Regions from separate parts of the Rhizobium sp. FG113 genome, predicted to be linked through region 3. Evidence: riboswitches for the same ligand, from Rfam matches in the RefSeq annotation. Region 3 holds a riboswitch; each other region holds the start of a gene.

Region 1 (4,164 bases), on a different contig from region 3:
ATGTCCAGAGCCGACGTCGAGCGTGTCGGCAGCAGCCACCGCGCCGGCGAGATACATCTTTGCGGCGGCTACCGCCTGTGGCAGCGTCGCGCCCTTGGCGAGCTCGGCCGCCAACGCGCTCGATAGCGTGCAGCCGGTGCCGTGCGTGTTTGCGGTCGGCATCCTGGCGGCCTCGAACCAAGAGAGGCCGTCTTCCGTTGCCAGCACGTCCGGGCTCTGGTCACCGTCGAGATGGCCGCCTTTGACAAGCACGGCAGCGGGTCCCAAAGCGCGCAGCGCTTCGGCCTGATCGCCCATCTCCCGGCGGCTTTCGGCCACATCAGTGCGCAGCAACGCGGCTGCCTCAGGCAGATTGGGCGTCAGCAGCGTCGCAAGCGGCAGCAGCCGGCGCAGAAGCACATCGACCGCGTCGGGATCGAGAAGCTTTGCCCCACCCTTGGCCACCATGACGGGATCGAGCACGATCGGGATACCGAGATGATTCTTGAGAACGTCGGCGACCGCATCGGCGATTTCGGCATTGGCGATCATGCCGATCTTCACGGCATCGACGCGGACATCGGCGAATACGGCCTTGATCTGATCGGCGACGAAACCCGCTGGGACAAGGTGAACGCCGGATACGCCCTGCGTGTTCTGCGCGGTCAACGCCGTGAGCGCCGCCATGCCATAGACGCCGCGCGCGGCAAACGCCTTAAGGTCCGCCTGGATGCCCGCGCCGCCCGATGGATCGGATCCCGCGATGGAGAGAACATTGCGGATCATCGTGATCTCCCTTGAATTGCCTCTGAAAGCTCGAGGGCGGCGGCGTGAGGATCGGCCGTGCCGCAAATCGCCGAGACGACGGCGATCCCTTCAGCACCGGCGGCAAAAACACCGTTGACATGCGCCAGCTTCAGACCGCCGATAGCAACGGAGGGAACCGGGCAGGCGGCGACGAGACGTGCAAGACCGTCGAACCCGATCGGCTGCTTGTGGTCCGGCTTGGTCGGCGTCGCGAAGACCGGCCCGATGCCGGCATAATCGACCAATGCCGGATCGACAGCCCTCGCTAACGCCTCTGTCTCCACCGACAGACCAAGGATCATGTCGCGCCCGATCCGCTCGCGCGCGGCACGCACGACCATGTCGTCCTGGCCGACATGCAGCCCATCGGCGCCGATCGCGATGGCCGCCTCGACATCATCGTTGACGACAAGCAGCGCGTCCGTCCCGGCAAGCGCTTCTTTCAACGCACGGCCGGCCTCGATCATGCGCGCCGTGGAGGCATGCTTGTCGCGAAGCTGCACGACGGTGGCACTACCGGCAACAGCGCGCCTTGCTGTTTCGACCATGCCGATGTCTGCGCAAAGCTCGGGATCGAGGACGAGATAGAGCGAAAGATCGATCGTCCTCATAGCATCCGCACCCGCGCATTGTTGTCGATAGCGACGCCGTCTATCGCCGCGAGGGCGTCGAGAAACCGCCAGGAAAATGACCCCGGTCCGTCAGCGGCCCGCGCCGCCTCTTCACCGACGACGGCGAACATGGCGAGTGCTGATATCGTCGCTTCGAACGGTGCATCCGGCCTGATCGCGGCGAAGGCGCCGACGAGGCATGTCAGCGAGCAGCCGAGCGCCGTCACCTGCGGCATCAGCGATGAGCCGCCTTCGATGCGGCAGCCGCGCGCGCCGTCGGTGACGAAATCGACCTCGCCGGTCACCGCCACCACGGCCTGGTGCGTGTTTGCGATATGGCTGGCGGCAGCCTCGGCCTGCTCCACGGGGTCACGGCTGTCGACGCCCTGCCCCCGACTTTCGCCACCGGCAAGCGCAATGATCTCGGACGCGTTACCGCGAATGATGGTCGGGCGAAGCGCCAGCAAATCCGCGACGGCCTGTCTGCGAAAGGCAGTCGCATAATGGGCGACGGGGTCGAGGACCCATGGCCTGGCGCTCTCTCCCGCCGATCTGGCAGCGGCGCGCATGCCGTTCATCCAGCTCGGCGAGAGCGTGCCGATGTTAACAGTCAGCGCGCCGGAGACGGCCGCGAACTCGCCGGCCTCTTCCTCGGCATGCACCATGGCAGGCGATGCGCCGGCCGCGAGCAGCACGTTGGCCGCGATATTCATCGCAACGAAATTGGTGATGCACTGAACGAGCGGCTTTTGCGCGCGCATGGCATCAAGCATCGAACCGGGAGATCTGTCGTCTTTCATCATGCCCCTTTCGGGCGGGGCAAGACGCGGGAACCCTGATAGCAATGCCGAAGGGTCCGAGCGACTCCCTCCGCCAGCATTATCTGGTTCAGGTTCAAAGGGTACTTCTCAGTCTGCCGTCGGCAAACGCCCCTGTCTCTCAATGGCAATGTTCTGTCAGAGAAGCCGACCGCTGTCACGCGCAAAATGAGAGCAGCCCGGAGCTGGCAATCTGCCTCGATCAGGCGCCGTTCTCCTTGATCGCCTCCATGGCAACGAAGGTCGACGTGTTGGCGACGAAGGGAAGGCTGGAGATCTTCTCGCCCAAAACGAGGCGATAATTGGCGATATCGGACGTGCGTATCTTCAGGAGATAATCGAATGCGCCGGCGATCATATGGCACTCCTCGACCTCCTGCAGCTTGCGAACGGCAACGTTGAAAGCGTTGAGCGCGTTCTCCCTGGTGTCGGAGAGTTTCACCTCGGTAAACGCCACATGGTTGCGGCCGAGCTTGTTGACGTCGATGATGGCGCGGAAGCCGAGAATATAGCCATCCTCGATCAGTCGTTTGAGCCTGACCTGGCAGGGCGTGTTGGACAGACCCACCCGCTTGGCGAGGTCGGTCACCGACATCCTTCCATCGGCGACGAGCGCCTCAAGTATGCGTTGATCAAATTGGTCGATTTCTCTTACATTTCCCGCACCAGCCACAATAATTCCCTTCAATATGAATATTGAATAGCGAACTAAAGACTAGATCGCTCAAAATCAAGTGAAATTGACTTTTTGAAATCTGCTAGCTTTCCGACATCAGCGGATCAGGAGCCCAGCATGGCAATCACCACCGACGCGGCAGCAGTCGAAGTCACAGTAGAGCAGGCCAACGGCTCTGCAAATCCCTTTGACGGATTTGCTCCACCGATCCGAGAACAGAGCGATATGCGCCGCGCGATCACAGCTGCCTACCGCACGCCGGAGACAATCTGCGTGCCACGCCTGGTTGAAGCAGCCGCCCTTCCCGATCACGTCAGGCAAGCCGCCGCCGATACCGCCCGCAAGCTGATCGAAGCACTGCGCGCCAAGCACAAGGGAACCGGCGTCGAGGGGCTGGTGCACGAATACTCGCTCTCCAGCCAGGAGGGCATTGCGCTGATGTGTCTGGCCGAGGCGCTGCTGCGTATTCCGGACACCGCAACGCGCGACGCCCTTATCCGCGACAAGATTTCCGAGGGCGATTGGAAGGCACATCTCGGCGGCGGTCGCTCGCTCTTCGTCAATGCCGCGACGTGGGGTCTTGTCGTCACCGGCAAGCTGACATCGACGGTCGCCGACCGCAGCCTTTCGGCCGCCTTGACCCGACTGATCGCCCGCTGCGGCGAGCCGGTGATCCGCCGCGGCGTCGACATGGCGATGCGGATGATGGGCGAGCAGTTCGTCACCGGCGAGACCATCGACGAAGCGTTGCAGCGGGCAAAGCCGCTCGAGCAGCGCGGCTTCCGCTATTCCTATGACATGCTGGGCGAAGCAGCGACGACGGGCGACGACGCGAAGCGCTACTACAAGGACTACGAAACCGCGATCCACGAGATCGGCAAGGCGTCTGATCGACGCGGCATCTACGAAGGGCCGGGCATCTCGATCAAGCTTTCGGCGCTGCATCCGCGCTACGCACGCGCGCAGAGCGCCCGCGTCATGGACGAATTGCTGCCGAAGGTGAAGGCGCTGGCGCTGATCGCCAAGTCCTACGACATCGGCCTCAACATTGACGCCGAGGAGGCCGACCGCCTCGAACTGTCGCTCGACCTTCTGGAAGCGCTCTGCCTCGACCCCGATCTCGAAGGCTGGAACGGCATGGGCTTCGTTGTCCAGGCCTATGGCAAGCGCTGCCCCTTCGTGCTCGATTTCGTCATCGACCTCGCGCGCCGCGCCGGCCGTCGGATCATGGTGCGCCTCGTCAAGGGCGCCTACTGGGACGCGGAGATCAAAC
Region 2 (4,164 bases), on a different contig from region 3:
GGCGTCGTTAGGGGCATTGAAGAGAGTGTCGAGGATGTCGGCCTCGATCTCGGCCGCAAGCGCGCGCGCCGCGCCGTCCAATATGCGCGGGCGCGGCAGATCGACGGTGATCTCGCGGATGACGCGGGCAGGGCGGGGCGAGAAGATATAGATGCGGTCGGAGAGATAGACCGCCTCGCGCACATCATGAGTGACGAGCATCGCGGTCCAGTCGTGCTGCGACCACATCTCCTCCAGCCACCGCTGCATGCCTGCGCGCGTCAATGCGTCGAGCGCGCCGAAGGGTTCGTCGAGCAAGAGCATCGGCTTGTGCTGCACCACGGTGCGCAGCAGTGCCGCCCGTTGCCGCATGCCGCCGGACAATGCCGCCGGATAGTGCTGTTCGAAGCCGTCGAGGCCGAATTCGGAAAACAAAGGCAGCACCCGCCGGCGGGCCTCGGCGCGGCGCATGCCCTGGACCTCAAGGCCAAGCGTGGTGTTGTCGATTATGCGCCGCCACGGCATCAGCGCGTCGCGCTGCGGCATGAAGGCGAAGGGGCGGATCGTTCCGTCAAGCGGTTGGCCGTCGAAGCGCATGCTGCCGCTCTCAGGCCTGCGCGCGCCGGTCAGCAGTTTGAAGAGCGTTGACTTGCCGGAGCCCGAAGGCCCGAGAATGGAGACGAATTCGCCGGGCTTCACCGTCAGCGAGATGTCCGACAAAACAGGCGTTTCGTCGTAGCGGCAGGTGATGTGGTCGAGTTCCAGGCGCGGCACGGTCATCGGGCGCCTCCCTTTCCGCGTCTTGCCCATGGCATGGCCAGGTGTTCGGCGATGACGGTGAGGCCGAATAGAGTAAGAGTGAGGACGGCGCTGACGAACACGGCGGCCAGCACCAGATCGGGCCGGAAATTGTTCTTGGCGTTCAGCATGTAGATGCCGAGCCCTTTGGCAGCACCCGCATATTCCGCGAAGATCGCGCCGACGACGGCGTAGGTGATGGATATACGCAGCCCGGCGAAGAAGAATGGCAGGGCGGATGGCAGCCGGGCGAGCAGGAACTGCTTCCAGCGCGGTGCACCCATCGAGGCAACCAGTTGCTGCAACTCGTCTTCGGTCGATTGATAGCCCTGGCAAAGCGCTACCAGCATCGGGAAGAAGGTGACGAGTGCGACCAGCAGGATCTTCGGCGTCAGGCCGAAGCCGAACCACAGAACGATCAGTGGCGCGATGGCGACCAGCGGCAGCGTCTGGCTGATGATGAAGAGGGGAAACAGCGCCCGACGAAGCGGCTGGCAGAAGTCAATTAGCACCGACAGGATGAAGGCTGCCGCGAGCGAGCAGCCGAAACCGGCGAGCGTCGCCCGCAAGGTCGGGAGCGTGTTGTCGAACAGCGCCTGTCGTGACTGGAAGGTCTGCGCAAGCACGCGGGACGGCGCGGGCAAGGTCGTGGGCGAGATGCCGGACAGGCGAACATAGGCCTCCCAAGCCGCCACCAGAAGGCAGACCGCCGCGATTGCCGGCAGAGCCTGGCTCAGACCAGTACGGATATGATGGTGCAGGTCGGAAACGACCTGCCGCGAAGGCAGACGTGATGTCGACATGGGAGCAACCGTTTGGGGCGCGAGCGTGGGGCGGCGCTTAGCGCTTGGACGGGCTGTTTGCCGAGACGGTAAGGTCGATCGTCACATGGCCTGCTGGCGGGCCAAAGCGCACCAGCGCTTCGTGCACGGTCGAAAACACCGCGCCGGTGTCGCCGCGCAGCTTCGTGCAGAAGTTCTTCGATTTTTCGAAGACGCCCGAATTCTTCAGGAAGTCGATGCAGCCGTAGATCTCGTCCATGTGGCCATCGATCCCGAGTGTATAGAGCGAAAACTGCGCGGCCGTTTCCTGACCGATGACAGGCGCGTCCTTGACCGCCTGGTGCGCGCGGGCCTTGCGCTCGTCGAGCGGTGCCATGGGGCCGGTCAGTTCGGGCGTCTGGCAGATCGGGTCGTCAGGCTCGCCGGGGCAACCGCGCGAGATGGTCGCGTGCAAGACGCAATGCTTGCCGCTGCTGGCGGCCGCCGCGAACAGATCGCGCATGGCGGCGAAAACGACGTCGGGAGTGCCGATGATCAGCGTCGAAATGTCGTCCGTCTCGATCCGCAACCTGTCACGATGGGGATCGAGCGCGGAAAGCGCATGGGTGATGACGCCGACGAAATCGTCGGTCATGGGATACAGTGAAATCTGCGCGCCGGAAAACATCGCTCTACCTCGCTCCGCTGGCATTATCCAGATCAGCTTGAGGGTCCACGATCATGCGATCGTATCTCAGCCCCGGCATTACGGAGCACCCCTGTGATGTCGGGGTGATACGCCAAAGCCTGGACGAGCGCAAGGGCCATGTCGTGGACTGAGGAGCCGAGACTTCGCAGTAATTTCTATTCGGCCCTCTCAAATTCCCGGCTCGGGGAAAGCGGTTTGTTGGCAGAGGCTTAGGAATGCTTCGCGAGTAGAGTGTAGCGCCGCATGAAGCAAAACCACCGCGAAATATGGCGAAAAAAGGACAGAATTTCTAAGCCTGTCCGCAAGCGGGGGCGGTGGTTCCTCGCGATCTGGAGGCGGTCCGATTAGTTTCACCGCACAGTAAAACACCGGAGCGATAGATGAAACGCCTTCTGATTCTCGGCACAGCGCTTGCCGCCCTCCTTTCCGTTCAGGCCCATGCCGAAGAGCCGAAGAAGCTTCTAAACGCTTCCTACGACGTTTCGCGCGAGCTTTTCGCCTCGGAGAACGAAGCCTTCATCAAGCAGCATCCCGGTGTGACCATCGACCAGTCGCATGCCGGCACCTCCAAGCAGGCGCGCTCGATCATCGAGGGGCTGGAGGCAGACGTCGTGACGTTCAACCAGTCGACGGATATCGATTTCCTGGCAAAGAACGGTTTCGTCTCCAAGGATTGGGCAAAGGCCTTCCCGAACAACGCGTCGCCCTTCTATTCCTTCCCATCCTTCCTGGTGCGCGCCGGCAACCCGAAGAACATCAAGGACTGGGGCGATCTGGCGCGTGACGACGTGCATGCGGTTTTCCCGAACCCGAAGACATCGGGCAATGCGCGCTACACCTATCTCGCCGCCTATGCCTGGGCGAAGGAAGCCTACAAGGACGACGAGGGTAAGATCGAAGCCTACATCACCAAGATCTTCGACAACGTGCCGGTCTTCGACACCGGTGGCCGCGCCTCCACGACGACCTTCGTCGAGCGCGAGACCGGCGATGTGCTGATCACCTTCGAGGCCGAGACACGCGGCATCGAGAAGCAGTACGGCTCCGACAAGGTTCAGGGCGTGATCCCGTCGGTCAGCCTGCTTGCCGAATTCCCCGTCGCTGTGGTCGACAAGGTCGCCGCAAAGCATGGCTCCGAAGCGCTCGCGAAATCCTATCTCGACTTCCTCTACACCGAGGAAGGCCAGCGGATTGCCGCGCAGTTCGGCCATCGCGTTCGCGATGAGAAGGTGATCGGCGAGTTCAAGGACCAGTTCCCGGCGATCCGCCTTGTCAATGTCGACGATACGTTTGGCGGCTGGGAAAAGATCCAGAAGGAACACTTCGCTTCCGGCGGCATTCTCGACAAGCTTTATGGCAGCCGGTAAGCCCTAACAAGATATCACATCGCTTGGCCCGGCTGGCGTTTGCCCGCCGGGCCGCTTTCGTCATCGTGCTTGCAGAGCAGGACTTATGAAACAGGGAATGACCGCTTGAGACGCAATGTCCTGCCCGGATTACGCCTGTCGCTGGGTGTGACCCTTCTCTATGTCGGCCTTATCGTCGTCCTGCCTCTGGCCGCCCTGGTGTTCAAGGCTGCAAGCCTTGGGCCAGAGGACTACTGGCGCATCGTGTCATCCTCGCGCGCGCTCGCCAGCTATCGGGTCACGGTGCTCTCGGCGCTCGGCGCCACGATCTTCAACCTGTTTTTCGGCTTCGCGCTCGCCTGGGTGCTGACGCGCTATCGCTTCCCCGGCTGGCGCCTCGTCGATGCTATGGTCGATTTGCCTTTCGCGCTGCCGACCGCAGTGGCCGGTATCGCGCTGACGACGCTGTTTGCCGCGAATGGCTGGTTCGGCTCGGTGCTTGAAGGTATCGGCATCAAGGTCGCCTATACGCCGATCGGCATCATGGTCGCCATGTGCTTCACCAGCCTTC
Region 3 (4,164 bases):
ATCGACAGCCATGTAGAGATCGCCGCCGTCGCGATACCTGGCCGCCATGGCGTCCAGCCCCTCCTTCTGTGCTTCGGCGCGGATATCGTGGGAGATTCGCATCGAGCAGAATTTCGGGCCGCACATGGAGCAGAAATGCGCGACCTTGTGCGCTTCCTTGGGCAGCGTCTCGTCGTGGAAGCTGCGGGCGGTTTCCGGGTCCAGCGAGAGGTTGAACTGGTCCTCCCAGCGGAACTCGAAGCGGGCGCGCGACAGCGCATCGTCGCGCAGCTGGGCGGCCGGGTGCCCCTTGGCGAGATCGGCGGCGTGGGCGGCGATCTTGTAGGTGATGACGCCGGTCTTCACGTCGTTTCGATCGGGTAGGCCGAGATGCTCCTTCGGCGTGACGTAGCAGAGCATCGCCGTGCCGAACCAGCCGATCATCGCCGCACCGATGCCCGAGGTGATGTGGTCGTATCCCGGCGCGATATCCGTCGTCAGCGGCCCGAGCGTATAGAACGGCGCCTCGCCGCAGACGGCGAGCTGCTTGTCCATGTTCTCCTTGATCTTGTGCATCGGCACATGGCCAGGGCCTTCGATCATGACCTGGCAATCCTTTGCCCAGGCGATCTTCGTCAGTTCGCCCAGCGTTTCCAGCTCGGCGAATTGCGCGGCATCGTTGGCGTCGGCGATCGAGCCGGGGCGCAGGCCGTCGCCCAGCGAGAAGGAGACGTCATAGGCGCGGCAGATGTCGCAGATCGCCTCGAAGTGCTCGTAGAGAAAGCTCTCGCGGTGGTGATGGAGACACCACTTGGCCATGATCGAGCCGCCGCGCGAGACGATGCCGGTGACGCGGTGGACGGTCAGCGGGATGTAGTGCAGCCGCACGCCGGCATGAATGGTGAAATAGTCGACGCCCTGTTCGGCCTGCTCGATCAGCGTGTCGCGATAGACCTCCCAGGTCAGGTTCTCGGCAATGCCCTCGACCTTTTCCAGCGCCTGGTAGAGCGGCACGGTGCCGATGGGCAGTGGCGAGTTGCGGATGATCCATTCGCGGATGTTGTGGATGTTGCGGCCGGTGGAGAGGTCCATGACGGTATCGGCACCCCAGCGCGCTGCCCAGACCATCTTCTCGACCTCTTCCGCCATCGATGAGGTGACGGCGGAGTTGCCGATATTGGCGTTGATCTTCACCAGGAAGTTTCGGCCGATGATCATCGGCTCGGCTTCGGGGTGGTTGATGTTTGCGGGAATGATGGCGCGGCCGGCGGCCACTTCCTGGCGGACGAATTCAGGGGTGACGTGATCGGGAATATGCGCGCCGAAGCTCTCGCCCTCGCGGACCATGGCTTCGGCTTTCGCCTTGCGGCCGAGGTTTTCGCGGATGGCGATGAATTCCATTTCCGGCGTGATGATGCCGGCGCGGGCATAGGCAAGTTGGGTCACGGCCTTGCCGTCCCTGGCGCGCAGCGGCTGGCGCTTGGCGGGGAATTCCGGCGTCAGGCGCTCGCCGCTGGCAAAGCCGTTATCCTCGGGGCGCACCTGCCGGCCGTCATAGGCCTCGATATCGCCACGGGCGAGAACCCAGTCGCGCCGCAGCGCTGGCAGGCCGCACTCGATGCTGATATCGGCGCCTTCGACGGTGTAGATGCCGGACGAATCATAGACCGTGACCGGCGGCTCGCCGGAGGTCGGGTGAACGCTGATTTCGCGCATGGGAACGCGGATATCGGGGTGGATCTCACCCGGGATATGGATCTTGCGGGAGGCCGGCAACGGGCCGGTGGTGACTGTGGGGGTAATGGTCTTTGCGGCGATAGTCATGGTTGAGGCTCCAAGTTTTCGATTGGAGACCCAGTCCTCAGCCGGAATGATGAAAAGACGCCGGCACGGAGTCCACACGGGAATCCCGGCCTTCGAGCGCTTGCACCGTCCCTACGCCAGTATGAACTGGATCAGGTTCAACGGGTCACTGCGCGCGATAGCAGAATCTCAGCCCCTTGACGGGACACCCCTGGTGAATGCGCAAAGGGTATTGCGGCCTTGCGGTCTGCGTCAAGCAGAAACATTTGATAGGCGCGTGTGAGCAGCGACCCCACGATGCTGTTAGTCACCCTCAGCTTGCGAGGCCGAAGCCGCCAAAGGCAAAACGCTGCGACACTGAAATCTCATAGGAAACCGAGTTGCTCAGCAACTAGCCTGTATCCGCATTTGGCCCGATGCTGCCGTGGCGGCTTTCGGGCGCAAAGGGTCGACTGTCGCTGTCGGGGTTATATCGGTGATTACGTCCCGGCCGAACATCTTCTAGGCAGGACCGACCGCCAAGGCCGCGGCAAGGCGTGGATTGCGGCGCGGGTCGGCAATGGCCAAAACATCACAGCAACGCATTCCAGGCGCCGGAGAGAGCCCTGAGAGGAATTCCATCGGTTAAGGCTTGCGGCCGATCCATCATCGAGTCAGTTTTCTAGCAACCATGATTGGAGAAGTCTGATGGACGTTTCAGAGTTCTACCGGAACGCAGAAGACATCGTGCTGGGAGTGTTCAACCAACAGGGCGGGTGGGCATCAATGGCGTTAGCACTCATGCCTGACGGAATATGGCAGATTGCCATTGGAGAGGGGATCGAAGATGATGATGTTCGAGCGGCCGCACGGCTTCGTCGAGTCCTGATAGAAAACAAAGCGCGAGCCTACGTGGTGGCCTACGCCACAATTAAGGCGTACCCCGAAACAGACCTAAACAATCGCCGTGTGCTGGGGCCTGTGATGAACATCGCAGGCGATAGAGACGAGATGCAGGCGTCCCCGGATCAGATGCTCTTCTTATTCATGTCGGACAATTTCGGCCGGGGCCACGTCCACACCTACTCGATCATAGGACGCGGGAAGAAGATTGGGGCACGACAAAGGTGGCTCGAAGAGGCGGATTCCCCGTTCCACCGGCTTCTGGCTCATGGCCGCAATTGATCCCAGGCGTCTTGTCACGCCAGCCAACGTAAATCCTGGCTCAGTCCTCCCGTATCGTCAGCTAACTTCAGTTCATTTAGCAGGGGGGTAGTCTTCAGCGCGCAACCGCTGCACCTTTGTGCAACACCCGCCATGGCGGCTCTTGGCGCTCTGCAGACGAGGCGCTCTCGTTTTAAATCGCAAGGTATTCAGAAAAGTTGCCGATCGCGGGCGCCGTACTCCGGTGATCACGCGGCGGCCGCGCCTGGGCTTTAACCACTCCTGCGGAGGCGCGTGCGACGTTAGAAAGACTCTTGCGCTCGATCCATTCGGCGCCACCGGATCGATGATCATTGACATGTTCGTGCGAAAAAGATCAGCAAATACGCACCTTGGTCTGTCATCGCACCACCGAGAAGACTTGGTTGTTGCCATGGGGATTTGGTAGTCGGGGCAGGGATTCGAACCCCGCGTCACAGCTCGAAGGCTGGAAGCAACCTCAGTCTTGCTGAGGGTAAGGAGAGCACCGCGCTCCGATTATGCTTACGCCCGACATACCCAAATAACTACAGATCTGTCGCTTTGTTCCCTGTCGTCAAACTACGAAATTTGCCGGTGCCCGATGGGCCTCTTCGCGCTTTGGCTGAAGCTATTCCGCAGCCTGACGAAGCTGGAAACCATCCAGCGGTTCGACAAGCGCAACGAGCTCGAAATCACTGATCATGTGATGTTGGTCGGAGCCGAGGACGGCCAAGGTCCAGAAGTCCGGATCCTCACCGAAGATCGTCGATACTTGCACGATCGTCGTCCGGCCATCGGTGTGCTTGTCGGACCGTGCCCAATAAAATGCGTCTGGAACCAAACTCTTCATTACGTCTACTCCCCACACAATGAGGCTACGATATCAGGAAATCGTAATATGGCCATCTCTCGTCTTCGCCACCCACAAGAGGATAAGGATGATACTGGAGGTTATTCCGCGGCGGCTTTGACCGCGGCGTTTGCCTGGTCTGCAAACTCGCCAAGAGCAGCCTTTGGTCCTTGATAGTCGATCCCCTGAACCACGCTGACCGTCGTGTTCTCGACCTCGATGCCGTGGGCGATGAAAGCGCCGCGGCCTTCATCACCGCCTCGGACGACCACGAGCTGCCCCGGGAAAGTTTGTACGTCGGATGCGAGCCCTACCTGTTTCGCCGTCTTCTCGATTGCGCTCCCGCAGTCTTCGATGCTCAACTTTGC
Region 4 (4,164 bases), on a different contig from region 3:
GCCGCCGGATCGTGCGGCCCGCCGTCAGTCCCGCATCTCCGGATGCCGGCAGCAGCGACAGAATGCCGAGCACCACGGCCGTCAACGCGATCTGCAGCAGGGACAGGCCCACCGCGCGGCCGGGATCGAAATCGAAGCGCAGCGACTGGTAGATCGCCACCTCGATCGTGGTCGCCGCCGGTCCGCCGCCGAGCATCAGCACCAGCGTGAAGCTGGTGGCGCAGAGCATGAAGATCAGTCCCGCCACGCCTGGTATGACAGAGCGCAGCACCGGCCATTCGATGAAGCGGAAGACGGAAACCGGCCGCATGCCGAGACCGCTCGCCACCAGCCAGTATTCGCCCGGCACCCGCTCCAGCGCCGCCAGCATCAGCCGGCAGGCAAGCGGCAGATTGAAGAACACATGCGCGAGCAGAATGCCCGACAGGCCATAGATGCTGACGGGTTGATCGAGACCCGTCCACGAGAGCATCGTGTTGACGACACCCTGCCGGCCCCAGATGCCGATCAGGCCGAGTGCGCCGATCAACACCGGCAGCCCCATCGGCACCGCCATCAGCCGGATGATCCAGATGCGGCCAACAAATCGCGGCTGCCGCGCCAGCGCCCGTGCGACAGGGATGGCCAGCACGACCGACAGCAGCGTCGAAAGCGCCGCCTGCAGAAGCGTGAAGCGCAGAACGCGCAGGATGTATGGGTCGGAGAGGATCGCGCCGACAGGCATGCCGTCGGTGGAGATCAGCAGCGAGAGCGTAGCGACCGTCACGAAGACAAGAATGGCGGCGAGGCTGAGCGCCCCGCCGGCCAGCGCATATCGTCTTTCGGACGGCGCAAGAAGCATCAATTCATGCTCATCAATTCATGCTCATGGCGGCCAGCCATTCGTCGATCCAGGCCTTGCGGTTCTTGGCGACCTCATCCGAACTCATCAGGAAGGTCTTCGACGGGTTGACGAGCTTGCCGAAAGCATCCGGCAGCGGCTCCGAGGTTTTGGACACCGGCATCATCCAGTTGTTGGTCGGGATCGTGTCCTGGAAACCTGGGGTGACCATGAACTTCAGGAAGTCCTGCGCCAGCACCTTGTCCGGCGCATTCTTCAACAGGCCCGCGACCTCGATCTGGATGTAGTGCCCTTCGGAGAATGCGGCCGCCTGGTAGCGATCGGTGTTTTCCGAAACCATGTGGTAGGCGGGCGACGTCGTATAGGAGAGCACCATCGGCGCCTCGCCCTTGGTGAACAGGCCATAGGCCTCCGACCAGCCGGGCGTCACCGTCAGCACGCGCTTCTTGAGCTTCGCCCAGGCTTCCGGCGCCTGGTCGCCATAGACCGACTTCACCCACAAGAGCAAGCCGAGGCCCGGTGTCGAGGTGCGAGGATCCTCGATGACGATCTTCTGCGCGGGATCGCCGTCGACCAGTTCCTTCAGGCTCGCGGGCGGCGTCTTGAAGGTCTGCGTGTCGTAGATCACGGCGAAATGGCCGTAGTCATAGGGCACGAAGACATCATCCTTGAAGCCGCTGGGGACTTGCAACGCGCCGGTGTCGACGCCGCTCGCATCGAACAGGCCGGTAGCCTTGGCTTCGGTGATGAGGTTCGTGTCGAGGCCGAGGACGACATCCGCCTTCGTGCCCGATCCCTCGAGCTTCAGACGCGACAGCAGCGCCACGCCATCCGCAACGCTGACGAAGTTGACCGTGCAGCCGCAGGTCTTCTCGAACGCTGCCTTCACCTTCGGGCCGGGACCCCATTCGGAGGTGAAGCTCTCATAGGTGTAGATGGTGAGCGTCTTGTCGGCGGCGTGTGCTGCCGTTGCCGAAAAGCCCGCCAACAGCATGGCGGCGCCGAGCGCATAGGTCTTGAAATGGGTCATGACACCTCTCCTCTAGGTTCATTGAAGGGGAAAAGGGCGGTGCCTGGTGTCACGCGTCTAATCCCTCCGCCGGTGTTAGCCGGATCAGGTTCCGCGGGTTGGCTTTTGCAAGCCTCTCAGCCAAGCATCCTGAAGATACGAGGCACCCCGTTAGAGCGTCGCAAGGTGTATATCCGTAGCCGGCGTCTGGCAAGAGCGGACGTCGGCCAGGTTCAGTCTGCCAGTTCGTTGGCTATTCGGCGGCCTCGGCAGCCGCTTTCGCCGGTGCGCCACCTGTACGCGGCAGTTGCACCGGCTTCAGCATGAGGGCCGCCACAAGCCCGATCAGCGCGATGCCGCAGGACGTAATGAACAGCGGCACGAAGGCATTGGCATAGGCCTCGGCAACCGCCTGGCGTGCGGCCTCCGGCAAGGCGGCCAGCATCTTCGGCGTGAGCTGCTCGATATCGGCAACGCCGGGGATGGAGGAACCGACGCGCGAAAGCTGCGAGCCGATGATCGCGCCGTAGATCGAGATCGCGATAGAGGCCCCGCCCATGCGCGACAGTGTCACCGAGCCGGTTGCCGCACCGATATCGCGCACCGGCGCCGCGTTCTGCACGCCGATGATCGGCACCTGTTGCGCCAGGCCGACGCCGACACCCTGCAGTGTCATCACCGCGCCGATGAAGATGAGCGGCGTGCCGGCATGAAACTGCGACAACAGCGCGAAGGCCAAGGCGTTGCAGCTGAGGCTGGCGATGGCGAACGGCTTGTAGCGCCCCGTCACCGAGATGATCCGGCCGGCCGAGATCGACCCGCACATCAGGCCTCCGGTCAACAGGATGAAGAGCAGCCCGGCCGCGGACGGAGAAAGCCCTGTCGTGGTCTGCAGGAAGAGCGCGAAATAGTTCACCATGCCGATAGCGATGCCGCCGCTCATGATCGACATGATCAGCAGCAGGCTGAAGGTCGAATTGCGAAACAGCGACAGCGGAATGATCGGTTCGGCGGCACGGCGCTCGACGAACACCCACGACACCAGGAAGACCACGCCGGCAGCGATGATTGCGAGATTAAGCGGGGCGATCAGCGAGCCGAACACCTGTGCGCCATCAGCGGCCAGAACGATGCTTGTCGTCGTCAGCGCCAGCAGAATGGCGCCGGCATAGTCGATCGTCGGACGACGGTTCGGCTTGCGATAGGGAAGCATGAAAACCAGGCCACCGAGCACGACAACACCGATAGGAATATTGACGAGGAAGATCGAGCGCCAGCCGAAGAGATCGCTCATCGTGCCGCCGAGCACGGGCCCGATAGCGCCCGACGCCATCAGCACAAGGCTGACATAGCTCTGGTATTTGGCGCGCTCGCGCGGCTCGAAGAGATCGGCCGTCACCGCGAAGATCGACACCATGATCCCGCCGCCACCGAGACCCTGCAGCAGGCGCGCGGCGATCAGCGTATTCATCGAAACCGCCAGCCCGCAAACCGCCGAACCCACGGTGAAGATCAGGATCGCGGCCATCATCACATATTTGCGGCCGAAGAGATCGCCGAGTTTGCCATAGAGCGGCATCACCGCGCTGACAGCCAGCAGATAGGCCGAGCCGACCCAGCTGAACCGCTCAAGATGCCCGAACTCCCCGACGATTGTCGGAAGCGCCGTGGCGACGATCTGGTTGTCGAGCATGGCCATGAACATGGCGGTCATCAGGAAAAGAAAGAGAATGAGCCGACGACGGGGGTCGGTCACCAGCGGCTGCGCTGCGATCTGTGGATTCATGGGGCGATCTTTCTGGTTGGGGCGCAATTTATGTGCTATCAGCATATAAATGTCAACGTCATGTAAATGACATCAGCATATTTTCCTCCCCGATCGCTTCTGTTATCCTCCACCTCATGACAGATACTTTGCAAATCGACCCCGACACCACGCCGACCGAAGATGATATCGCCCATATCGGCCAAAGCATGAGCCGTATGCGGATGATCACGGGGCGACGACTGATTGCCCGCCTCGCCATCGAAAAGGTGGCTCCGGATCTGGAGCTTTCGCATCTGGATGTTCTCGAAGCCGTCAAGCTCGCCCGCAGGAATGGCGAGGTGACCGTGGGGACGATTGCCGAGGCCATGCGCATCGATCCGTCCCGCGCAAGCCGCATTGTCGCCGACATGGTGGGCCGCGGTGTTCTCGAACGCGCCGCATCTCAGCAGGACGCCCGGCGGATCCTGGTGGTGATCACGCCATCCGGCTGGAGCCTGCTCACAGAACTGAAATCTCAAAAGCTCGCGATCATCAAGGATGTCGTCT

The links. A riboswitch is a leader RNA that binds a small molecule or an ion and turns the genes downstream of it on or off. The one in region 3 is predicted to bind thiamine pyrophosphate.
Region 1: linked by a shared signal. The riboswitch ahead of thiM (hydroxyethylthiazole kinase) and the one ahead of thiC (phosphomethylpyrimidine synthase ThiC) in region 3 are both predicted to bind thiamine pyrophosphate.
Region 2: linked by a shared signal. The riboswitch ahead of ACODTZ_RS01990 (YkoF family thiamine/hydroxymethylpyrimidine-binding protein) and the one ahead of thiC (phosphomethylpyrimidine synthase ThiC) in region 3 are both predicted to bind thiamine pyrophosphate.
Region 4: linked by a shared signal. The riboswitch ahead of thiB (thiamine ABC transporter substrate binding subunit) and the one ahead of thiC (phosphomethylpyrimidine synthase ThiC) in region 3 are both predicted to bind thiamine pyrophosphate.

Annotation. Positions count from the first base shown of each region.
Region 1 is NZ_JBMDKV010000001.1:96,392-100,555, forward strand. Features, by position in the region: gene thiD (bifunctional hydroxymethylpyrimidine kinase/phosphomethylpyrimidine kinase) at 1-765, opposite strand, end outside; gene thiE (thiamine phosphate synthase) at 762-1,397, opposite strand; gene thiM (hydroxyethylthiazole kinase) at 1,394-2,197, opposite strand; TPP riboswitch at 2,246-2,341, opposite strand; gene ACODTZ_RS00460 (Lrp/AsnC family transcriptional regulator) at 2,418-2,888, opposite strand; gene putA (trifunctional transcriptional regulator/proline dehydrogenase/L-glutamate gamma-semialdehyde dehydrogenase) at 3,009-4,164, shown strand, end outside.
Region 2 is NZ_JBMDKV010000001.1:492,420-496,583, forward strand. Features, by position in the region: gene ACODTZ_RS01980 (ABC transporter ATP-binding protein) at 1-759, opposite strand, end outside; gene ACODTZ_RS01985 (ABC transporter permease) at 756-1,580, opposite strand; gene ACODTZ_RS01990 (YkoF family thiamine/hydroxymethylpyrimidine-binding protein) at 1,618-2,226, opposite strand; TPP riboswitch at 2,218-2,329, opposite strand; gene cysP (thiosulfate ABC transporter substrate-binding protein CysP) at 2,628-3,614, shown strand; gene cysT (sulfate ABC transporter permease subunit CysT) at 3,720-4,164, shown strand, end outside.
Region 3 is NZ_JBMDKV010000018.1:79,306-83,469, reverse strand. Features, by position in the region: gene thiC (phosphomethylpyrimidine synthase ThiC) at 1-1,803, opposite strand, end outside; TPP riboswitch at 1,894-2,005, opposite strand; gene ACODTZ_RS29050 (hypothetical protein) at 2,470-2,946, shown strand; gene ACODTZ_RS29045 (hypothetical protein) at 3,575-3,796, opposite strand; gene ACODTZ_RS29040 (DUF6180 family protein) at 3,898-4,164, opposite strand, start outside.
Region 4 is NZ_JBMDKV010000008.1:39,777-43,940, forward strand. Features, by position in the region: gene thiP (thiamine/thiamine pyrophosphate ABC transporter permease ThiP) at 1-841, opposite strand, end outside; gene thiB (thiamine ABC transporter substrate binding subunit) at 855-1,835, opposite strand; TPP riboswitch at 1,916-2,031, opposite strand; gene ACODTZ_RS19060 (MDR family MFS transporter) at 2,104-3,636, opposite strand; gene ACODTZ_RS19065 (MarR family winged helix-turn-helix transcriptional regulator) at 3,753-4,164, shown strand, end outside.